Regions from separate parts of the Paeniglutamicibacter psychrophenolicus genome, predicted to be linked through region 3. Evidence: riboswitches for the same ligand, from Rfam matches in the RefSeq annotation. Region 3 holds a riboswitch; each other region holds the start of a gene.
What was found. A riboswitch is a leader RNA that binds a small molecule or an ion and turns the genes downstream of it on or off. The one in region 3 is predicted to bind thiamine pyrophosphate.
Positions count from the first base shown of each region.

Region 1: linked by a shared signal. The riboswitch ahead of JOF46_RS07245 (3-oxoacyl-ACP reductase) and the one ahead of thiC (phosphomethylpyrimidine synthase ThiC) in region 3 are both predicted to bind thiamine pyrophosphate.
Region 2: linked by a shared signal. The riboswitch ahead of JOF46_RS08065 (ECF transporter S component) and the one ahead of thiC (phosphomethylpyrimidine synthase ThiC) in region 3 are both predicted to bind thiamine pyrophosphate.

Region 1 is NZ_JAGIOE010000001.1:1,627,654-1,635,472, reverse strand. It holds gene JOF46_RS07260 (aminopeptidase P family protein) at 1-82, shown strand, start outside; gene JOF46_RS07255 (metal-dependent hydrolase family protein) at 79-1,299, shown strand; gene JOF46_RS07250 (alpha/beta fold hydrolase) at 1,296-2,585, shown strand; TPP riboswitch at 2,738-2,831, shown strand; gene JOF46_RS07245 (3-oxoacyl-ACP reductase) at 2,909-3,673, shown strand; gene JOF46_RS07240 (LLM class flavin-dependent oxidoreductase) at 3,693-5,027, shown strand; gene JOF46_RS07235 (hypothetical protein) at 5,102-5,458, shown strand; gene JOF46_RS07230 (thermonuclease family protein) at 5,476-6,000, shown strand; gene JOF46_RS07225 (RNA-binding S4 domain-containing protein) at 6,094-6,471, shown strand; gene JOF46_RS07220 (PLDc N-terminal domain-containing protein) at 6,552-6,776, shown strand.
Region 2 is NZ_JAGIOE010000001.1:1,802,569-1,810,387, reverse strand. It holds gene JOF46_RS08070 (ATP-binding cassette domain-containing protein) at 1-1,529, opposite strand, end outside; gene JOF46_RS08065 (ECF transporter S component) at 1,562-2,188, opposite strand; TPP riboswitch at 2,252-2,373, opposite strand; gene JOF46_RS08060 (DUF4235 domain-containing protein) at 2,443-2,703, shown strand; gene mnhG (monovalent cation/H(+) antiporter subunit G) at 2,816-3,223, opposite strand; gene JOF46_RS08050 (MrpF/PhaF family protein) at 3,223-3,486, opposite strand; gene JOF46_RS08045 (Na+/H+ antiporter subunit E) at 3,483-4,097, opposite strand; gene JOF46_RS08040 (Na+/H+ antiporter subunit D) at 4,098-5,723, opposite strand; gene JOF46_RS08035 (Na(+)/H(+) antiporter subunit C) at 5,720-6,184, opposite strand; gene JOF46_RS08030 (Na+/H+ antiporter subunit A) at 6,181-7,819, opposite strand, start outside.
Region 3 is NZ_JAGIOE010000001.1:2,761,981-2,769,799, forward strand. It holds gene trmD (tRNA (guanosine(37)-N1)-methyltransferase TrmD) at 1-711, shown strand, start outside; gene thiC (phosphomethylpyrimidine synthase ThiC) at 810-2,594, opposite strand; TPP riboswitch at 2,607-2,714, opposite strand; gene rplS (50S ribosomal protein L19) at 3,210-3,569, shown strand; gene lepB (signal peptidase I) at 3,627-4,301, shown strand; gene JOF46_RS12515 (S1 family peptidase) at 5,300-7,819, shown strand, end outside.

The sequences.
Region 1 (7,819 bases), 1.1 Mb from region 3:
CGAGAACCTCTCCGACCCGCTGCCCATCGATGCCGCGGGCATCGAGGCCTGGATGGCAGCACAGGCAGGGGCAAAGGCATGAGCCACGCACCTGTCCTGACCGTCACCGACGCGCTGGTCTTTGACGGCGAAAACCCCGAGCTTCTCCGCGGCAACGTGACCTTCAAGGACGGAATGGTCGCGGCCATCGGCGCCCAGGAAGAGGGGAAACTGCTCCCGGCCAACGGCAAGGTCCTGGTCCCCGGGCTCATCGATGCCCACTTCCACGCCTACGCCATCTCGCTTGACGGCTTCCGCAACGAACGCGGCCCGCTCTCCTTCGCGGCCCTGGCCGGGGCCAAGCGCCTGGGGCAGGCCCTGGCCCGCGGCTTCACCACCGTGCGCGACGTTGCAGGCGGGGACATCGGCCTGTCCTCCGCCATCAAGGCCGGTCTGCTGGAATCCCCGCGCTACTTTTACACCGGCCCTGCCCTGAGCCAGACCGGCGGACACGGCGACCCGCGCGAGGCCGACGTGGATGTCTGCTTCGGCCACGGCCACATGTGCGAGGTCGTGGACGGGCCCGAGCCTTTGCGCATCGCCGTGCGCGAGCGCCTGCGCACCGGGGCCCACGCGATCAAGATCATGGCCAGCGGCGGCGTGGTCTCGCTGACCGACCCGCTGGCCATCCCGCAGTACTCGGACGAGGAAATCTCCGTGGTTGTCGCGGAGGCGGCCCGCCGCGGCTCCTACGTGGCCGCCCACGCGTACTCCCCCGAGGCCATCGCCCACTCGGTGCGCAACGGCGTGCGTTCCATCGAGCACGGCAACCTGCTCGATACGCCCACCGCAACGCTGATGGCCGAGCACAGCGCATTCCTGGTGCCCACGCTGGCCGCCTACGCCGCCATGGACCGACGAGGGGACGAGGTCGGGTTGCCCGAGGTTTCCAAGGCCAAGAACCTCGAGGTCCTCACCGCCGGGCGCGAAGCCATCAAGATTGCCTTGAAGGCCGGGATCAAGGTGGGCTTCGGTTCGGACCTGATGGGAGATTTGGCCGACGAGCAGCTCAACGGTCTGGCACTGCAGATCGAGGCCGTCGGCGTCTTCGAGACGCTGCGCTCGGCCACGAGCGTGAATGCTGCCCTGCTGCAGGAACCGACGCTGGGCAGGCTTGCACCGGGCATGGCCGGGGATGCGCTGCTGCTGGACGGGAATCCATTCGAGGACCCGTCGGTGCTCTTCGACGAGTCCCGCCCCCGCACGATCATCCAGGGCGGCCGCGTGCTGCCGACCGCCGTTTCAAGGGACACCAATTGAGCACCGAGTACATTGCGGCCGGCAAGTTCTTCCGCGACCACACCCTGGATGTTCCGTTGGACTGGGAGAACCCCGAGTCATCGGAACGGATCAGCGTCTTTGTGCGCGAGGTCTCCCTGGCCAAGGACCGCAACCGGGAGCTTCCGCTGTTGCTCTTCCTGCAGGGCGGCCCCGGCGGCAAGGGTCCGCGCCCGGTGGGATCGGCCGGCTGGCTCGATGCTGCCCTGGAACGCTACCGTGTGGTGCTGCTCGACCAGCGCGGCACCGGACGCTCCACCCCGGTCAGCGCCGCCACCATGGAACGCTTCGCCGGCGCCGACGAGGGTGCCGATTACCTGCTGAAGTTCCGTGCCGACTCGATCGTCAGGGACGCCGAGCAGGTGCGCAAGGAAATCTACGGGTCCGTCCGCTGGGCAACCCTGGGCCAAAGCTACGGCGGCTTCCTGACCCTGGGCTACCTGTCCATGTACCCCGAAGCGCTCACCGCCTGCCACATCACCGGGGGCTTGCCCGCCCTGGAGCCCAGTGCAGCCGGGGTCTACGCCCGCACATACCCGCGCACGGCAGCCAAGACCGCCGAATTCTATGCGCTCTACCCGCACCACGTTGACACGACCGCGAAGATCGCCGACCTGCTGGATGCCAGCGATGTGAGGCTCCCGGACGGGGACAGGCTCACCGTGCGCCGCTTCCAGTCCCTGGGCATCGACTTCGGGATGAAGCCTGGCTTCGAGCGGCTGAACTGGCTGCTCGACGAGGCGCTCACCGGCGAAGGCTTGAGCGACGTGTTCCTGGCCGAGGTGCAGGCCCGGACCTCCTTTGCCGGGAACCCGCTCTTTGCCGTGATGCAGGAGAGCATCTACGGACATGGCGACAACGGAGCCACGGCATGGGCGGCTCAGGCACAGCTCGAACTTCACCCGGAGTTCAACCCGACTGCCCGCCCGCTCATGTTCACCGGGGAAATGATGTACCCGTGGATGTTCGAGGAGACGAAGCTGTTGCGCCCCTTCAAGGACGCGGTTGACGTCATGGCCCGGAAGACCGAATGGTCGTCCCTCTACGACGTCGAGAAGCTCGCCGCCAACACGGTTCCCATGGCAGCGATCGTCTACCACGACGACATGTATGTGGATGCCGGTCTGTCGCTGGACACCGCCTCGCGGGTGGGCAACCTGAAGGCCTGGGTCACCAACGAATTCGAGCATGACGGCATCGGTTCGGGAACCGTGCTGCCGCGCCTTTTCGAGATCGTTGACGAGCTGGGCGGGCCGTTGGAGGCTTAGCGCCCGGGCCGCACCCGCCCTCGTGGCCGCGCACCAAGCCGAGGAGCTTCGGTTCCCCCGTTGGTGGGGAACCGGGGCTTCTCGGTCTTATTGGGCTGGCTAGGTGTTCATAGGTTTCCCGGATGACTTGGACCGATGTTAGGTTGGCCGTAGGACTCGACACGGGGTGCCGCCTGGCGGCTGAGAGATAGACCCGTTGAACCTGATCTCGATAATCCGAGCGAAGGGATGCCGGTCCGGCATGTCGCATTGTGGCACCTCGCTTTTGGGTACCATTGGGCGGTTCCATGGCATCCTTTCGCTCCAACGAAAGGTGCAAGAGAATGCTCATCAAGGACCAAATCGTACTTATCACCGGTTCCGGCCGCGGGCTGGGGACCGACCTGGCCCGCGCCTTCGCCCGCGAGGGCGCACGCCTCGTGCTGAACTACCGCTCCAGTGAATCCGCGGCCCAGGAACTGGCCACCGAAATCGGGGCGGATCGCGCGATCGCGGTCCGCGCCGACGTCTCTGACCCGAAGCAGGTCGCCGGGATGGTTGCCACGGCACAGGCACACTTTGGCGCCCCGATCACCACGGTGATCAACAATGCCCTGCCGGACTTTTCGTTCAACGGCGATGCCCGCTCCAAGGCGGACGGGATCGGCTACACGGAATTCGGGGCACAATTCACCGGCATCATCGGTGGTGCCCTGAACACCATCCAAGCGACCTTGCCGGGCATGAAATCCGCGGGCTTCGGCAACATCGTCAACATCGGCACCAACCTCTTCCAAAACCCCGTGGTCCCGTACCACGACTACACCGCGGCCAAGGCAGCCTTGTTGTCCCTGACCCGCACGTTCGCCTCGGACCTGGGCCCGGAGAACATCCGCGTCAACATGATCTCCGGCGGACTGCTGCGCACCACCGATGCCTCGGCCGCCACCCCGGAAGAGGTCTTTGACCTGATCGCCGGATCCACTCCCCTGCGCCGCGTCACCACTCCGACCGAGTTCGCCGATGCTGCCCTGCTGTTTGCCTCCCCGTGGTCGCGGGCGGTGACCGGGCAGAACCTGGTTGTCGACGGCGGCCTGGTAATGAACTAGGAACCGGGACGGAACAACCATGGATTCGACACGCCAATTGCACCTGAACGCCTTCATCTACGGCGCCGGCCACCACACCATGGGGTGGCGCCACCCCGACTCCAGTGCCGACCGCGTCGGCGACATCGCCTACTACGACGAACTGGCCCGGCTGGCCGAGTCCGGCTGCCTGGATGCGGTGTTCTTTGCCGACGGGCAAAGCGTCAACCACGAGTACGCTGCGGGGATCCCCTGGTTCCTGGAACCGGTGACGGCGCTGAGCGCCATGGCACGGGCCACCAAGCACATTGGTTTGGTCACCACGATCTCTGCGAGCTTCTACACCCCGTTCCATGCCGCCCGGCTGCTGGCGTCCCTCGACCACATCAGTGCGGGTCGTGCGGGCATCAACGTGGTGACCTCCATGTTTGACGCCGAGGCCCGCAACCACGGGATGGATGCCTTGCCCGGGCACGCACAACGCTACGAACGCGCCGAGGAGTTCGTTGACGCGATGCAGGGACTGTGGGATTCGTGGTCGGATTCGGCGCTGGTGGTCGACCGCGAGGCCGGGCAGTACCTCGATCCCTCACAGATCCGCCCGATCAACCATGACGGCAAGCATTTCTCGGTTTCCGGCCCGCTGACGGTCCCGCGGTGCCCGCAGGGACGGCCGGTGCTCTTCCAGGCCGGGTCCTCGGAGGCCGGGCGTAGTTTTGCCGCCCGGCACGCCGAAGCCATCTACTCGGTTTCCTGGGACCGGGAATCGGCCTTGGAGTACGCCGCGGACATCCGGAGGCGTCTGGAAGGTGTGGGACGGGACGGGCATTCGGTTCCCATCCTTCCCGGGCTGGTCACCTACATCGGGGCAACCCGGGAGGAAGCTCGGGAAAAGAAGGCCGCATTGGATGCCTACTTGGATATCGACTCGGCCATTGCCCAGCTGAACATGTTCACTGGCCAGGACTACACCTCGCATCCGCTGGATGATCCGGTGGCGCAGTTGCCCCCGGTCGAGGGATTCTCGGGTCCGCAGGGCCGTTACCTCACGGTGCAGCGCATCATCGAAACGAAGCAGCCCACGCTTCGCGAGCTGCTGGGATTCCTGGCGGCCGGCGGCGGACATGCCACCATGATTGGCACTCCCACCGAGGTCGCCGACGAGATCGAGGAGTGGTTCACCTCCGGCGCCTGCGACGGCTTCAATCTCATGTGCCCAAGCTTCCCGGCGGGATTGGATGACTTCGTGGAACTCGTGGTTCCGATCCTGCAGACACGGGGCCTGTTCCGCTCCTCATACCCGGGCAGCACCCTGCGCGAGACCCTGGGCTTGTCCAGGCCAGCACGCTTGGAGGACGTACCGGTTTCGGGATAGTCGCCAGCGCCCGCGGGTGGGGGGCCTCGGAGTTCCCGGCGTTCTCCCACCTTCGAGCCACTACGATGGAACGCATGAGATTTTCACGTTCCAAAAATGCCGTGCTCCTTTCCGCTGCCATCTTGCTGCTCTCGGTGAGCGGTTGCGCGACCATCGCCGACACCGCTTCCTCCGCCGCATCCTCGGCGGCTACTCAGCTGGCCGATGGGGCAAAGAAGGAACTCATCAAGAAGGTGTGCGCACCTATCAAGGACGGCAGCATCAACGCCTCCGACCTCAAGGTCGTCTCGTCCATGGTGGATGCTGTCCGCGAGGGCGGCTTGCCCCAGGAGATCGTCAGCGCCCTTGACGACGTTGCTGCCTCGGGCGACAAGGTTCCCGCCGATGTCCAGGCCAGGCTCGTCACCGCTTGCGACAACGCTTTGGTCTAGGCGAACGGGCCGCAGCCTTGGGAAGAGGAAACCGCAGCGGGTTTGCAGTGATCGGCGTGCTTCTTTGCGCAGCCGTCATCGTCGGTTACTGGCTGTTCATGCCGAAGAACGACGACCCCGGCCATCTGTCGAGCAGCGCAACGGTTCAACATGTCGTTGATGGCGATACCTTGTACGTCCTGCTGGGCGGGGAACGAACCAAGGTCCGACTGCTCAATGTGGATGCGCCGGAGCTCACCCACGGTGATCAGCCCGGACAGTGCTTCGGCCAGGAGGCCTCTCGGTATCTTTCCAAGAAGCTGCCCAAGGGTTCAACGATCCAGCTTGCATTCGACGTCGAGCGATACGACTGTTACGGGCGCACCCTTGCCTTGGTGAATTACAAAGGCGAATCCATCAACGGGTCGTTGGTCGCCTCGGGCCATGCCAAGGCGATGAAGGTGGAACCAAACGTGCAGTTCTATGCCCAGCTGCTCACGGCACAAAAGCAGGCGCAACGAGACAACGCAGGAATGTTCAATCCTGCCAACGGTTGCAACTAAGACCGCGTTCGAATGGGTCCATGCCACAGTTGGCGGTCCCGGCCTGGCGCAACATGGCCTGACCGTTCGTACTTAGATGGCTAGACTGGCGAGGTGAAGCAAGAATCAAGAGCCGTCAGAATCGACGCCTGGCTATGGTCGATTCGAATCTACAAGACCCGCTCGGCGGCGACCACGGCGTGCAGAGCCGGCCACGTACGCCTGAACGACAAGCCAGCGAAAGCGGCACAAATTGTTGTTCCGGGCGACACCATCAGGGTCAGGCAGGCAGGTTTCGACCGGATCGTGGAAGTTACGGCAGTGATTGCCAAAAGGGTCGGTGCCGACATCGCAGCACGCTGCTACGTTGACCACACACCTGTCCGGCCCAAGGAAGTCATCCCCCAGGTCCCGATCAGGGACAGGGGCGCGGGTCGACCGACGAAGAAGGATCGGCGTGAGATGGAACGGCTTCGCGACAATTTCCGTTAGCCCCGCGACTACGATGAATAGTAAGTCATTGGATACGTGCATTGAAGTCGTTGTACCCGAACCCCTGATTGAGGAGAAACATGGCGCAGAAGAAACGCTGGAACGAACTTTCTGTAGTTTCACGCTGGCGCATCGTTGTCTTGGGCATCATCCAGCTGGCCTTGCAGTTCGTCGCCTTGCGCGATCTGGTCAAGCGCCCAGCCTCCGATGTTCGGGGGGCCAAGGGTGCCTGGGCTGCCGCATCGTTCATTAATTTCCTGGGCCCCGTCGCTTACCTGGTTTTCGGCCGGCACATCAAAAAGTAATGATCCGGCCAACGCTCGTTGGGTGTCTGCCAGATCATTGCCCTTCGGTTCACGGCACTCCGAACCGCTGTCTATCCCGACGTTAGCGACGCCCAACCTCCAACAGGTCTGATGCCAGGCTGGCGGAGCCACCTGCTGATGGTGACAATTCCTCCATGGGAGCTCCAGCATCTTCGGAATCGACAGGTTCCACGTGAGGCTTGCCGGCGGTTACCTTCTTGAACCAGTTCTCTATTCGTTGCCAAGTGAGAACTCGGACAAATATCGAGTAGACGGCGACCAAGCCAAGAGAAAAACATGGCAATCCCATAAGCTGCCCGTTGCCTGCACGTGAACCAGGCATCGCGAAGAAGGTTGGGATCCGTGTCCGACGGAAGCACAATGTTCCCGGGGAAAAGCTGAACCAAGAGGGAACCAGTGGTCACCGCTGCAACTGCCGGTGGGCACGCAGTGGCCAAATTGCTAAGTTCCAGCCAAGGGACAAGCCTCGTGATTTGGAGTGGCGCGTAAGCGACAGTTCCATTTGGCCAAGGCGTTCCGACAGCCTTCCATAGTGCACCGGAAACGTAAATGAATACAACGTGGCAAATCAACGTCACGATGACGAGGTTGTGTGCCATGTTCACCAACGGTTGCAGCAAGACGGCGTTGCCTCTCCACAACCGGACCAAAAAGTTCGGTACGGGGACATCACGTTCCCGTCGCGTCGCGTAGACGGACCAGCAGCTGGAAGTATCGGCAATCAATATCCCGAATCGTGACCTTGGGAAAGCAATCGGATGTTTGCCTTGCCCCGCACGGACAGGCTCCGGCCATCGAACGATTGTCGCCACGCATCAAGGCCTCAGCTTCCATCGCTGCTCCAGCACGAGGGAATGGCCGCTTGTCTATGATTCCGTCCGTTTACCGTAATGTGCACGCTTTCGGCCGTCTCGGCTCGCCAACCGGTTAGACCAACTAGCTAGTATGGAAAAGAATACATCGAGGAATAGAGTTTTTGGGCTTTGGTCGATGTTTCTGTTCGTGAGTTATTGAGTTATTCC
Region 2 (7,819 bases), 960 kb from region 3:
GCGGTGGCCGGGGACGCCAGCACGAATTCGTGCGCGCCCAGGGCGCGGGCGAAGTCGGCGTCGTGCGTCACAGCGATGATCGCGGTTCCGCGGGCCAGTTCCTCGCGCAGCAGCAGGGCCAGTTCGCGCCAGGTGTTGGCGTCCTGGCCGAAGGTCGGCTCGTCAAGGATGAGGACCTGCGGGCCCGCGGCCAGCACCGTGGCGACCGAGAGCCGGCGCTTTTCCCCGCCCGAGAGGGTGAAGGGGTTTGCCTCCGCCAGGTGTCCCAGCCGCAGCCGGGACAGCAGCGACGAGACCCGCAAGGAGATCTCCTGCTCGGTGAACAGCGGTTCCCGGGTTCCCGGCTTGACCGCGTGCCGCGGTCCGTAGGCCAGTTCCTCGGCCACGGTGTTGGTGACGAATTGGTGCTCGGGCTCCTGGAAGACCGAGCCGATCCGTCCCACCAATTCGGTGGCGCGCCAGTGGTAGGGCCGTGCCTCGGTGCCGGACGCCAGTTCCCCGGTGGCCAGCACCGTGCCGGATCCGACCGGCAGCAGTCCGCCAAGGGTCAGGGCGAAGGTCGACTTGCCCGAGCCGTTGGCCCCGCGTACGCACCAGGCCTCGCCCGCACCCAGGCGCAGGGCCAGGCCGGAAGCGGCCGGCTTGGCGCCGCGCTTGCGCGTGACTGCAAGGTCCGTGGCCTCCAGCAGCAACGCACCGGGCTGTTCGGGGGCAGGCAACGGATCGAACGCCGGGGTGTACCCGGGCACCCAGACCCCTGCGGCAATCAGTTTCTCGCGGACCGGGCCCGGGGCAAAGAGCTCGGCGGGGGTGCCGTCATGGGCGATGCCGCCGCCCGGTTCCAGCACGATGACCCGGTCCATGTGCGCCGCCCACGCCTCGAGCCGGTGTTCGACGATCAGCAGGGTCGCGCCGGTGGAATCCAGTGCGGCCAGCACCGCGTCGCGGACCTCCAGCACCCCGTCCGGGTCCAGGTTTGCCGTGGGCTCGTCCAGCAACACCAGCCCCGGGCCCATGGCCAGGATCCCGGCCAGGGCCAGGCGCTGCTTTTGCCCGCCCGAAAGCGCGGAGGTGGGGTGGTCCTGCGGGACATCGAGTCCCACGGCGTCGAGTGCATCGACAATCCGTTGCCGGATCTGCGCGGGCGGCACCGAAAGGTTCTCCGCGCCGAAGGCCACATCGTCCCCGACCCGGGCCTGGACGACCTGGGTCTCGGGGTCCTGCTGCATGAGCCCGACCAGTCCGCGGCCCTGGGCCGCAGGAGCCCCGTCCAGCAGCAGTTCGCCGGAGGAATAGGTTTCGTCGTCCTCGTCCAGGACCCCGGCCAGCGCGTAGAGCAGCGTGGATTTCCCGGCGCCCGAGGGCCCGGCCAGCAACACGCGTTCCCCGGCCCGGATCTCCAGGTCCAGGCCAGAGAGCGCTGCGTGGGCGCGTCCGGCGTGCCGCCACGCCCAGTTCCTGACGCTGACGGACACCGCGTCGCTGCGGTGTTGCAGCGTGGCTGCGCTGTCGTTTTCGCGATGCAGCATCGAGGCTGAAGACATGGTGATGCCCGTGCCCATCAGCCGAGGATGGGTTCGGTGGCTGCCTTGCGGCTGGCAAGCGCTCCCAGTGCGCCGGTCTTGGCCAGGGCACGGGTTCCCAGGAAGGAGAGCAGCCCGGCAATGACGATGCCCGAGATGGTCATGAACCCGATGTAGGCCAAGAGCATTCCGGTGGTGTATTCGGGGAACCAGCGGAAGATGAAGGTGTCGTTGATGCTTCCGAAGAGTCCTGCCCCGGCGCCGGCCAGCAGCGCCACGGGCAGGTTGAAGGTGCGGTAGCGGAACGCGGCGAAGACCGCTTCGGCGCCCAGGCCCTGGATCAGGCCCGAGGCCAGGACCGTCAGCCCGAATTCCGAGCCCATGAGCGCGGAGACCATCGCGGCGACCAGTTCGCAGAAGAGCGCCGCGCCGGGCTTGCGGATGATCAGTGCGCCGAGCACCGCGGGGAAGAGCCACATGCCCGAGACCAGTGCGGCCGAGGGCGGGAAGGCCAGGAAGAGGACGTCGAGCAGGTGGTGGGTGCTGTTCCACGCCCAGAAGATGACGCCCGAGGACACGGCGATGACGGCCGCGATGACGATGTCGACGACGCGCCAGGATGTGGTTGCCGTTTTGTGCCCGGCGGGCTGGTGGGTGATACCCATGGTGTTGATCCTCCTTGGATTCAAGGAGGGGAGGGAATGCGCGCATATTCCGCTTCCGCGCGCACCCCTGAGAACTCGACTTCCTTCGCCGGTACTAGCCGGGGCAGGTTCGAGGGTCTGCGGTTATCCGCACTCTCAGCGCCTAGGTGCGGGTTGCCCCGCACGACGCTCCCCTGTCGTGATTGTTTCAGTTCTATGATGCTACCTCAGCTAGGCTGGGCCAAGTACCTTTGCCGCAATATTTGGGAGTCCCCATGAACAGCCTGATGAAACTGATCGGTCCAGCAATTTCCATCGCCGCGGGTTTCCTGGGAGGGAAGATCGTCGACAAGGCCTGGATCGGTTTCACCGGCCAGCAGCCGCCCAAGCACGGCAACAAGGAGGCCCAGGCCGAGGCGACGATGCGCCAGGCCATCGGGTTCGCCGTGCTGTCGGCCGTCACCGCCGCGTTGATCCAGGTGCTCACCGACCGCGGCACGCAGCGGGCCATCGCGAAGTTCTCCAAGAAGGCCTGAGCTTCCGCACACGGGGTGCCGGCCGGATGCGTTCGGCCGGATCACTTGGGTGTGCCCGGCGCCTGTTGGCTGCCCCGACCGAATGAGGGACGACCCGGTCGATGTCGATGAACTAGTCGATGAAGTCGGCGCGGTCCCGGTTGCCGTTCTGGCCGTGCTCGGCCTCCTCGCGCTGCTCGGCGGCCTCGACCACCGCGGCCAGTTCGTCCGCGATGAGGGTCTCGCGCTTCAGGTGCCGGGTCCGGTAGCCGGCCCGTCCCACCATGTGCGCCGAGACCGGGGCGGTGAGCAACTGCAGCAGCCAGGCCAGGGCCAGGACCGGCAGCACGACCCAGGAGCGCAGTTCAAGCCCGAGCGCGGCCAGCAGCAGGAACAGCCCCAGCACCTGCGGCTTGGTTGCCGCGTGCAGGCGCGAGAGCAGATCCGGGAAGCGCAGCATGCCGATGCCCGCGGCCAGGGACATCAGGCAGCCGACGATCATGAACGTCCCGGCCACGATGTCGATGACGGTGTCAAGCATCAGGCGTTCCTCCGGTCCGTGACGAAGCGCGAGACCGTCACCGAGCCGACGAACCCGACCAGGCATGCCAGCAGCACGAAGACGAGGTTGTCGGTGTGCTTGTTGATGGTCATGTCGACGCACAGCGCCGCGGAGACGATCAGCAGCAACACGTCGGTGGCGATGACGCGTTCAAGGATCGAGGGCCCCTTGGCCAGCCTGACCATGGCCAGGGCACCGGCGATCGAGAGCGTGATTCCGCAGATCCACAGGACGATGTTCATGGTGTCTCTCCGTGTTCCTTGCCCGGGGCCGACTTCTCGGCATTCAACCCGGCCAGTTCTTCCTTGGTTCCCATCATGCGGATCAACCGTTCCTCGATCATCATCACCGAGGCCCGGGCCTTCTCCACCCCGGATTCGTCGTTGACGTTGAGCACGTGCAGGTACAGGGTCGAGGTCCGCCGGTCCACCTCCACGACGTACGAGCCGGGGACCAGCGTCAGCACGTGGCCCACGAAGGTGACCAGCAAGTCCGATTCGGTGCGCAGCGTGACGGTGATGATCGCGCTTGTGGTGCGCGGGCCGCGGAACACCGCCAGGTACAGGACCTCGAAGCTGGCCAGGGTCACATCCCGCAGGAACGCCCCGGCGAACACCGCGGCGCGCCAAGCATTGAAGCGCCCGGACAGGATCACCGGCGGCAGCCGGAAGACCCGCACCAGCACCAGCGAGATCAGCAGCCCGAAGACGAGGTTGCCGATGGCGAAGTCCTGCCAGAGCGCACCCCAGACCAGCATCATGCCCGCCAGCAGCGGCAGCTCCTGGCGCAGGGTGGCGCGCTGGCGTGCCCCGGACTCGTCGGTGGCGTCTTTCAGCCGTTGTTCCTTGGTCATTTACCGTACCCCCTGCCCGGTTCCGAGGACCGCCTCGATGTAGTTGTTCCGGTCCAGCAGCTGGCCGGCGACCTGGTCGCTGAATTCGAACAGCGGCCCGGCGAACACGGTCAGCGCCACGCCCACCAGCACCAGGGCCGCGGTCATGGCCAGCATGCCGTTGGGCAGCAGCGCCGTGTTGCCGCGGTCCGAATAGCGGCTGGCCGGCTCGTCGGCCACGATGTCGTAGGTCGCCCCGCGTGCGGCTTCCACGCCCACCAGCAGCAGCGGATCCGGTTCCGTGGCGTCCTCGGCCTTGCGCCAGAACGCCCTGTTCCACACGCGCGCGATCGCCAGCAGTGTCAGCAGCGAGGTCAACAGGGAGACTCCCACCAGCACCCAGGCCACGGGCGAACCCAGTTCGGCGCCGCCCTGCACCAGCCCGAGCTTGCCCAGGAAGCCGGAGAACGGCGGGATGCCGCCCAGGTTCATCGCCGGGATGAAGAAGAGCAGGGACAGCAGCGGGGAGAGCTTGGCCAGCGAGCCGAGCCGCTCGATGTTCGAGGTCCCGGCCCGGCGCTCGATGAGCCCGGCGACCAGGAAGAGCGAGGTCTGCACCACGATGTGGTGGGCCACGTAGTAGACGGTGGCCCCCAGCCCCAACTGGTTGCCCACGGCCACCCCGAAGATCAAGAAGCCGATGTGGCTGGTGAGCGTGAAGGAGAGCATGCGCTTGATGTCGGTCTGCGCCACGGCGCCCAGGATGCCCACCAGCATGGTCAGTCCGGCGACGACCATCAGCGGTTCGGAGAGCCGGTTCCCGGGGAAGAGCAGCGTCTCGGTGCGGATGATCGCGTAGACCCCGACCTTGGTCAGCAGCCCGGCGAACACCGCGGTCACCGGGGCCGGGGCGGTCGGATAGGAGTCCGGGAGCCAGAAGGACAGCGGGAAGACCGCTGCCTTGATCCCGAAGGCGACCAGCAGCATCACGTGCAGCACGGTCTGGGTGCCTTCGGAGATGTCCGGCAGCTTCACCGCAAGGTCGGCCATGTTCACGGTGCCGGCGGCCGCATAGATCATGCCGATGGCGATCAGGAAGAGAATCGAGGAGGCGACAGAGACCACCACGTAGGTGGTGCCGGCGCGGATCCGCGCGGTGGTCCCGCCCAGGGTCAGCAGCACGTAGGAGGCCGTCAGCAGGATCTCGAAGCCCACGTAGAGGTTGAACAGGTCCCCGGCCAAAAAGGCGTTGGAGACCCCGGCAACCAGGATCAGGTAGGCGGGGTGGAAGATCGAGACGGGCCCGTCCTCGTCCCCGTCGGCCATGCCCTGGCTGGTGGCGTAGAGCAGCACGGCCAGGGAAACGATGGAGGAGACCACCAGCATGAAGGCCGAGAACCCGTCCACGACCATGGAGATGCCAAACGGCGGCGCCCAGCCGCCGAGGGTCACCGAGTAGGTCCCCCCGCCCCAGACCGTGGCCAGCATCCAGGCCTCGAGGCACAGCGTGATGACCAGCACCCCGATGGTCACCAGTCGCTGGGTGCGGCGCTTGCGGCGCAGGATAAAGGCCAGCGCGGCACCGAAGATCGGCAGGGCCACGGCCAGCGGGGCAAATGAAACGGCGGTCAGTGGTGCATCGATCATGCGCGCGGCCCCTTCTCTGGGTGGTTCCCTGCGGGCTCGGAGTCCTCGCCCTCGAATTCGGTGGTGTCCTCGGGGACCGGGGAGTCTTCCTCGAAGTCGAAGGTCGACTGCTGCGAGACGCGAAGGTCCTCGTCGTCGTCGGCGACCACGTCGGCCCGGGAGATGACCCAGGAGCGGTAGATGATGCCCAGCATGAACGCCGTCACCGCGAAGGTGATCACGATGGCCGTGAGGATCAGCGCCTGCGGCAGCGGGTCGGTGTAGGCCGCCGCGGCCAGCCCGTCCTGGTACAGCGGCGCCTGCCCGCGTCGTCCGCCGGCGGTGAGGATCAACAGGTTCACCCCGTTGCCCAGCAGCACGATGCCCAGCAGCACCCGGGTCAGCGAGCGCTCCAGCAAAAGGTAGATGCCCACCGCGAAGAGCACGCCCATCACGATGAGCAAGGTGATATTGGTGCTCATCGTCCAACTCCCGTATCCGCGTCGGAAACCATGTCATGTGTGTCGGTGGGGCTGCGGCCCTCGGAACGGTCATCGATCTCCGAGCCCAGGGAGCGCAGCACGTCGATGACCAGCCCGACCACCACCAGGTACACCCCGATGTCGAAGACCGTGGAGGTCACGAACTTCTGTTCCCCGAAGATCGGCCAGGTGAATTCGATGGCCGCGGAGGTGAACATCTGGGCGCCCAGGAGCAGCGGCGCCGCGGCGGTAAGGGCCGCCAGGCCCAGCCCGGTGCCCATCAGCGTGCCAGGGCTCACCGGGGTGGCCTCGGCCAGTTCCACCCGGCCGCCGGCCAGGTAGCGAATGGTCAGGGCCAACCCGGCCAGCAGCCCGCCGGCAAAGCCGCCGCCGGGGGTGTTGTGGCCGGCCAGCAGCAGGTACACCGAGGCCAGCAGGATGGTGTGGAAGAGCAGCCGGGTGACCACCTCGAAGGTGATCGAGCGGCGCTCGGGGGCCAGCGTGTGCCCGGCAACCAACCAGGAATCCTTCTTGGAGATCGCAAAGGTCCTGGCCACGGCCAGCCCGGCGCGGCTGGGGCTGGCCCCGCCGATGGCCTCGGAGCCGTGGTCGACCGATCCGCGCGGCACGTTCGAGGCGCGCACCCGCTTGTCCCCGCGCCCGCGCACGAAGATCAGCGAGGCCACGCCGGTGGCGGCCGCGGCCAGCACCGTGATTTCCCCGAAGGTGTCCCAGGCGCGCATGTCCACCAAGGTGACGTTGACGATGTTCTTGCCCGCCCCGCCGGTGTAGGCCAGCTCCGGGTAGGCCAGGGAGATCGGTTCCGCGACGCGCGAGGCCATCGAGGTCGCGGCGATGTAGATCATGGAGGCGCCGAATCCGATGCCGATCAGCGCCCGGCCCAGCCGGTGCCCGGTAGGGTTCTTGGCCCACAGTTCCACCGGCAATGCGCGCAGCGCCAGCACGAAGGCGACCAGCACGATGGTTTCGACCAAGAGCTGGGTCACGGCCAAATCCGGCGCTCCCTGCAGCGCGAAGATCGCGGCCATGCCGTAGCCGCTGACCGAGACCATCAGCACCGCCAGGAAGCGGCGGTTGGCCTGCAGCGCGCCCAGGGCGCCGAGGATCATGATGAGCCCGATGACCAGCTGGGCGGGGTGGTCGAAGGCGATGAAGTTTCCCGGTGCCGGGGTGCTGAGCCAGATCGCGGTGCCGGCCGGCAGCAGCAGCGCCACGATGAGGATCACCACGAGGTAGAAGGACAGAGAACCGCGCTGGGTGCGTCCGGTGAGCCAGATGGCCAGGTTGTCCACGCCGGTGACCAGGTGCTTGTAGTCGCGTTCGGCATCCAGCAGCGCCGGGACCCGGGACTGGAGGTGGAAGGTCCGCTCCCGGGCAAGGAAGAGCGCGGTGCCCGTGACCATGGTCAGGATGCTCAGCCCCAGCGCGGGGGTGAACCCGTGCCAGAGGCCCAGGTGGATGGGGCTCTCGGTGGATTCGAACAGGCCCAGGTAGGGGGCGATCGCGTCCTCGAGCACGTGCGGGATCCAGGCGAACACGACCGTGGCGCCGGTGAGGACCAGCAGCGGGGCCAGGAAAAGCGCCGGGACGCGCGGGAACGCGGTGGGTTCCATG
Region 3 (7,819 bases):
GACCTGCGCGACTACACCCACGACCGCCACCGCACCGTGGACGACACCCCCTACGGCGGCGGCGCCGGCATGGTCATGAAACCGGAACCTTGGGGTGCCGCGCTGGCACGCATCGCCACCGAATCCCCGGTCTCCAACGCGCCGCTGGGCGACAAGCCGATCCTGATCGTTCCCTCGCCGGCCGGCGCGGTCTTCGACCAGGAAATGGCCTACGAACTGGCCGAGGCACAGCACCTGGCCTTTGCCTGCGGCAGGTACGAGGGCATCGACGAGCGGGTCCTGGAATATGCCTCCGAGGCCTTCGACGTGCGCCCGGTCTCCATCGGCGACTACGTGCTCAACGGGGGAGAGGTCGCGGTGTTGGCGATGGTCGAGGCCATTGGCCGGCTGATCCCCGGGGTCATCGGAAACCCGGAGTCGCTCATCGAGGAATCGCACTCCGACGGACTGCTGGAATACCCGGTGTACACCAAGCCCGGCACCTGGGAGGGCCGCGAGGTCCCCGAGGTGCTGCTCTCGGGCAACCACGGCAAGATCGCGCGCTTCCGCCGCAACAAGCAGCTGGAGCGCACCGCCACCCGGCGCCCGGACCTGATCGTGCAGCTGGATGCCTCCACGCTGAATCGCCACGACCGCGACACCCTGTGGCACAACGGCTTTGCCATCATTGATGGCCGCGTCGTGTCCAAGGACCAGATCGCACCCCAGTAGTACGGCACGAGGCAATGCTCCCGGGGCTGCCCCCGTCCTTTCCCCTAACTCAGGGAAAGGACGGGAGCAGCCCCTTTTTTGTGGGCCGGCCGGTGGCGCTACGCCCGGGCGGGCATCCCGGGCTCGGGCAGGTAGACCTTGCCGCCGGAGGCCAGGAACTCCTGGCTCTTTTCGCGCATGCCGTCCACCATCTGCGCGATGGCCGCCTGCGAGTCCGCCGAGCCGTATTCGTCGCGGATGTCCTGGCTGATGCGCATCGAGCAGAACTTCGGCCCGCACATGGAGCAGAAATGCGCGGTCTTCGCGGGCTCGGCCGGCAGCGTCTCGTCGTGGAAGGCCTCGGCGGTGACCGGATCCAGCGACAGGGCGAACTGGTCGCGCCAGCGGAACTCGAAGCGCGCCTTGGACAGCGCGTCGTCGCGCTCGGAGGCGCCCGGGTGGCCCTTGGCCAGGTCCGCTGCGTGGGCGGCGATCTTGTAGGTGATCACCCCGGTCTTCACGTCGTCCTTGTTTGGCAGGCCCAGGTGTTCCTTGGGGGTGACGTAGCAGAGCATCGCGGTGCCGTAGCGGGCGATCTCGGTGGCGCCGATGGCGCTGGTGATGTGGTCGTAGCCCGGCGCGATGTCGGTGACCAGCGGGCCCAGGGTGTAGAAGGGGGCGCCGTTGCACAGTTCCTGCTGGCGCTCCACGTTCTCCCGCACCAGGTGGAAGGGGATGTGGCCGGGCCCCTCGACCATGACCTGCACGTCGTACTCCCAGGCCCGTTTCGTGAGCTCGGCCAGGGTGTCGAGCTCCGCGAACTGGGCGGCGTCGTTTGCATCGGCGATGGAACCCGGGCGCAGCCCGTCGCCCAGCGAGAAGGCCACGTCGTATTGCGCGAAGATCTCGCACAACTCGTCGAAGTGCGTGTACAGGAAGTTCTCCTGGTGGTGGGCCAGGCACCAACCGGCCATGATGGCCCCGCCGCGCGAAACGATGCCGGTCACGCGGTTGGCCGACAGCGGAACGTAGCGCAGCAGCACCCCGGCGTGGATGGTCATGTAGTCCACGCCCTGTTCGCACTGCTCGATCACGGTGTCCCGGAAGATTTCCCAGGTCAGCGCGTTGGCCTCGCCGTTGACCTTTTCCAGGGCCTGGTAGATCGGCACGGTGCCGATGGGGACGGGGGAGTTGCGGATCAACCATTCGCGGGTGGTGTGGATGTCGTCCCCGGTGGAAAGGTCCATCACGGTGTCGGCGCCCCACCGGGTGGCCCACTGCAGCTTGTCCACCTCCTCGGCGATGGAGCTGGTCACCGCCGAGTTGCCGATATTTGCATTGATCTTCACCAGGAACGCCTTGCCGATGATCATCGGCTCGGACTCGGGGTGGTTGATGTTCACCGGGATGATCGCCCGGCCCGCGGCGACCTCGCTGCGCACCAGTTCCACGTCGCAGTTCTCGCGCAGGGCCACGAAGCGCATCTCGGGGGTGATGATTCCGGCCCGGGCGTAATGCATCTGGGTCACCCGCTTCCCTGCCTCGGCGCGCCGGGGAACCGGCCGGCTGCCCTTCCATTCGGCCGAGGCCTTGCCTCGGCGCACCGCCGACTTCCCGTCGTCGAGCAGATTCCTCTCACGCCCGGCATAGGTCTCGGTGTCCACGCGTTCCTCGATCCAGCTGCTGCGGAACGCCGGTAGGCCAACCACCGGGTCGCTTCCCGGACCGGCGGTGCGGTAGACCTGAAGCGGGGCGTTGTCCTTTCCGCCGGGGGATGGCTCCAGCGCGATCCGTGTGACCGGGACCCGGATCCCGGACTCGTTGTCCTCGATGTAGGCCAGCGAATGGGACTTCAGGGACTGGGTCTCTGCTGCTTCCGCGGCGTTTTGGACAGGGCTGTGCATTGAAATGGTGTTGCTCAAGGAGTACTCACTTCCTTCGCCGGCATTACCCGGACAGGTTCAACGGTCTCTCGCTGCGTCAGCTCGATCTCAGCCCTTGCAAGGGCCCCCGTGTGGTCGAAATCGAAACTATCACATGATCCGGCCCGGCACCGTTTGTGACCTTGGGCACCGGCACGCTGCACCGGGTCGAACTGTCCGGGACCCGTGCGAAGCGGACGTGTCGTCAAGATGCCCTGGAATCGAGCCGTGCTCGCTGCGGAATCCGGCCCCTGGGGCGCGCCCGGTGCCATGGCCGCGGCGGGATTCCGTCAGCTCCGTTGTTGCGGAAGCCCAGCATCATCTGGCGGTTCCCTTCCGTGGAGGTCCGTCGGCGGGCGCGGAACTTCGCGCCATGCCCCGGAGTGTGGCAAAATAGATTCTTGGGTCTACTGGGTTCTGCTCCTGCCGCAGGGGGAACGAGTCAACAGTTGGACCAGCCGTCGATTCGCAAACGGATCGCGGTACCAAGCTTCGGACCGCCACATCTTTTTCCGAGCGCACTTGTGCGCCCCGGGGAACAATTGCGGTCCGTGTCTAAGATAGGTGACCTGCGGCGTCTATCTAGGAGATGCATTCATGCATATTCTCGACTCTGTCGATGCAGCCTCGCTGCGCAACGATGTTCCTGACTTCCGCCCGGGCGATACCGTCAAGGTCCACGTCAACATCATCGAAGGCAAGAACACCCGTGTTCAGGTTTTCCAGGGCTTCGTCCTTGGTCGCCAGGGCCGCGGCGTGGGCGAAACCTTCACCGTTCGCAAGGTCTCCTTCGGCGTCGGCGTAGAGCGTACCTTCCCGGTGCACTCCCCGGTCCTCGAAAAGATCGAACTGGTCTCCCGCGGTGACGTTCGCCGTGCGAAGCTGTTCTACATGCGCGATCGCCACGGCAAGGCCGCGAAGATCCGCGAAAAGCGCGACTTCCGGACCGCCAAGTAGCCAGAAAAGCGAGAGCCTTCATCTTCTCGGCCCCCAGGGCAGCGGGGATGGGGATCCATCGTGGATCGATCTACTGAATCGGAAAGTTTTTCCGCTTCGACAAAGCGCCGGTCTCCTTCGAGGGGCTGGCGCTTTGTCGTTGGCGCGCTTGCAGCGGCGGCGCTGATCACCCTGGTTGTTCGGGCCACCGTCGTTGACTTCTTCTACATCGGTTCCACCTCCATGGAATCCACGTTGAACCCGGGTGATGGGTTGCTGGTGAACCGGCTTGCCTACAAGGACGCGGAGATCCAGCGCGGAGACGTGGTCATCTTTGACGGCCGCGGTTCTTTCCTGCCCTACGAGCGTCCCGGTGCCCTCGATTCCCTGGCCTGGGCGCTGCGCCTTGCCGGCAAGGATGCGGTGTACGTCAAGCGCGTCATCGGCGTCGGAGGCGACACCGTCACCTGCTGCAGCCCCGACGGACGACTGGTCGTCAACGGCATCCCGCTGGACGAGCCCTACGTTCTTGACGGAAACAAGCCAAGCGACCTCGAGTTCGACGTGAAGATCCCCGAGGGGCGCTTGTGGGTCATGGGGGACCACCGTTCGGTGTCCGAGGACTCGCGTGCGCTTCTTGGTGCACCGGGCGGCGGCATGATTCCCGTCGATCGAGTAATCGGCAAGGTCACCGATGTGATCTGGCCGCTGGATCGCCGGCACCCCGTCGAGGGCCACGCGCCGGCCCCATAGCTTGGAACCCGCCACTGTTGCAGTGGCGGGTTTTTTATTGCCCATTCCGAACACGCCCCTGCGGGCGCCGGATCCATTTCCGCTTGCACAAATCATTGGATTCCCTTGGGCCGGTGGGACGTCATTGAAGTCGAGCTGCCTGCGACGGATGATGCCGCGTAGGTTGTGGCTTCCCTCAAGGCTGGTACCTGCCATGCGGCAGGCCGATCGAGCGAGGCCGGCAGATCCTTGGATGCTTGTCGTTGCACATGCCGGAGACGTGGTTGCTTCAACTTCCAGGCGAGGGCCGTCGTGTTCCTTGAAGATCTCCTTCGTCCCGACTCGAAGCCGGATTGCATCTTGGGCCGGGATCGAGCGTGGCCGCTGTCTCCAATGGATTGCGTGTCGCTGCAGGCATCGACCATGTGCGCCACGCGGTATGGCTGCGTGTGGCCGATGGACGGGGTTGAAGCGGCGGCGTGGCGCGGCATCACACCTTAGTGGTGATGGATCGTTGGAGCATCCCGGGAAGCAGCCCGAAGGGCGCAATCATCCCCGTCGTGCGCCATGAAAGTTGTTGGAGAGAGACAGCGCACGGTTTTGGTTGGAGATTCAAGTATCTACATTTAATGTTTAAATCAGCCGACGTGCCGCGGGCGCACCCGGCGCCGAGCAGCAGATTGCTTCGGACGCACATCATCCTGCGCAGGAGCTGGGAATTTCGAGAAAATTACTTGAGTGCGCCTAGGAATTTTTGCTCGGGCGTGTCGCGGGCGGTAGAAGGCCGCCCTTCCCGTCCTGCCCCGGAATTGCGCGGATGCCACCAAAGTGATTGATACGTCAAATTATCCAATGGGTGGAGATTAACCCTCTTGACGTTTGTATCTGGATATCTACAGAGGTTAGGGTTTCATTTTGGTAACACTCATTGCTCGCGGTAGGCCCAATCGGATGTCCCCAACGACAGACGCGGCGCACACAAAAGCGAGGTACCACACCTTGAATTGGGAGAATTCCATATGCACGATTCATCACGTGCTCTACTAAAGCGGGGCAGCATCGCCGCCGCGACCACGGCGTTGGTGATCGGCAGCAGCTTCGCTGCGCCGGCAATCGCCACCACCACGGCAAGCCCCGAGCCTGTATCCACGGAAATGTCGGCGGCCCCCACAGTCGAAAAACCGGAGAACGAGCCCAAAGCGGAACTGCCCGGCGGCCTCAAAGAGGCGCTCAAGCGTGACCTGGGAATTTCGCCTGAGGAATTTGAAGAGCGTGGCGACATCGCTGCGTTGGCGGATGAGTTGCAGGTGCAACTCAAGCAGGCGGGGCTTGAAGCTACCTTCGAGCTTGCTGAAAAGACCATCAACGTGAGCGTGGAAGCATCCACATTTGAAGCCGTCACGAAAAAGCTCAACGAGCTGACCAAAGACATCACTGTCGATCTAAACGTGGTCGCAGTAAAGCCGTTAGAAATTTCCGAAGCCGATGGTAAGTCATCGAATGATTCGGATTCGAAAGACGACAAGACCGTCGAGCACAAACTTGATCATGATGAGGCGCCCAAAGCTACTCTTCCTGCCCCAACGAAGGGTGCAGAGCCCAAGGCTGAGGCGCCCAAGACTGAGTTGAAGGCTCCGAGGTCCGCAGAGGCATTGCTTGACGCGTTTGTTGAGAGCGTAGACGCAGATTCCGTCGCCCAGCTACAAGCAGTCATGGAGACACGAGACGGATTTGTCATCCGAAGTGGTGGGCCGGCAACCGTCGAATCGCCCACTCCGACGCCCAGTAACGCGCGCCTGCTTAGGGTGCCGCAGCCTGAGAAGTTGAGCCCCGCTGAATTTGCTGATCAATTCGTTAATGTCACCTTCGAAGCGTCGAAGGGTCCGGCGAAGGCCGCGGACGCAAGCGATGTGCTTGGTGGGATGGGTTACGGGGCTCCCTTCGGCGCTCCGGGAAGTTACGCACTGTGTTCAATTGGATTCAACGGCTTCAATGGGGCTGGCGAGGCGGCCGCAATTTCGGCGGGCCATTGCACGCACGATGGAGCCATCAAGGACGTACAGATCATCGAGCACGACGCTCCGAATGATCCTTCCGGGATTGGCTCTGATCTAGGGACCTTTGGCTTCTCTCAGTTCGGTGGACCGGGTAACTCCGGTATCCCCGGATGGACGAATACTACGCCCCCCAAGGATTACACCAACGTCGGAACCGACATCGCCGTCATCGACAAGATCAACCCGGAGTTGACGCAGCCTGCCTTAGTTACCAAGTGGGGAAAAGGTGTTGACGAGCGCGAATCCAGCACCAAGGTCACTGGGGTTGCTTCGGCCATTATCGGCACCGACATTTGCAAGTCCGGTCGCACCACGGGTTGGCAGTGCGGCACTGTAGATGAAGTCGGTGTCTTTGTCGTGGGCGGCTACAAGCCCGGCACGGACGTTCGTGGTGTATCAGGTTTTGGAATGATGAATCCCGGTTTCACGAAAGCCAACGAGGGTGATTCCGGTGGTGCCGCCATTGCTGGCGGAAACGCCGTGGGTGTTACCAGCGCGATTGGCCAGAGCGAAGATCCAGAAACTCATGTGGTTTACGATCGTGCGTACTTTACCGACATCAAGGATGGCCTGAAGCACACCGCCGGCTACTCCATCGCACTGTTCCTGAACGCACCTGCCGTTGCCACTCCGGCAAGCGGCTCGAACGTCTCCGCGGGTGAAACCCTCAACGGCACCGTGGCAGGCGCACCGACCGGTTCGACAGTGCGGATCAAGTCGGCCGGCCAGAAGGACATTTCCGCGAAGGTCGCCAACGGCAAGTTCAGCTTCAAGGCGCCGGCCAAGTTCGGCAAGTTCGACTTCACCCTGCAGACGATCAACGGACACAACGAGTCCACGATCACCGCAGGATCGTTCAACGTCGTCATCGGCGCCCCGGCCATCACCACCCCGAAGAACGACGCCACGCTCAACGCACCGGTGTCCACCATCTCGGGTACCGGCGTCGTCGGAGCCACCGTGACCCTCACCGGCGATGCCACCGGCACCGCCAAGGTCGCAGCGGACGGCACCTGGAGCGTCAAGCTTGCCTTGGCACTGTCCTACGGCGAACACTCGATCTCCGCGACCCAGGCGCGAGACGGCCAGACCTCGAAGGCAGTTACCAGCGCCTTCAAGATCCAGCTTGTTGCCCCGGCCATCACCACCCCGGCCAACGGCAAGACCTACACCGAGGCACAGAAGGTGATTGCCGGTACCGGCGTCGCCGGCGCCGAGGTCAAGCTGACTCTGCCCGATGCCGAGCAGGCCTCCGCGGCTGCCACGCAGCTGGTCACCGTCGGCAACGACGGCAAGTGGAGCTTCACGCTGGAAGACGATGCCGCCCTGTCCTACGGGTCGCACAGCGTCACCGCCGTGCAGAGCGTCGGGGAAACCACCTCGGCCGCCGCAAAGAGCAGCTTCAAGGTGGTCCCGGTCGCCCCGTCGATCGATTCGCCGACCGATGGCCAGAAGTTCGCCTTTGACGAGGCCCCGAAGACC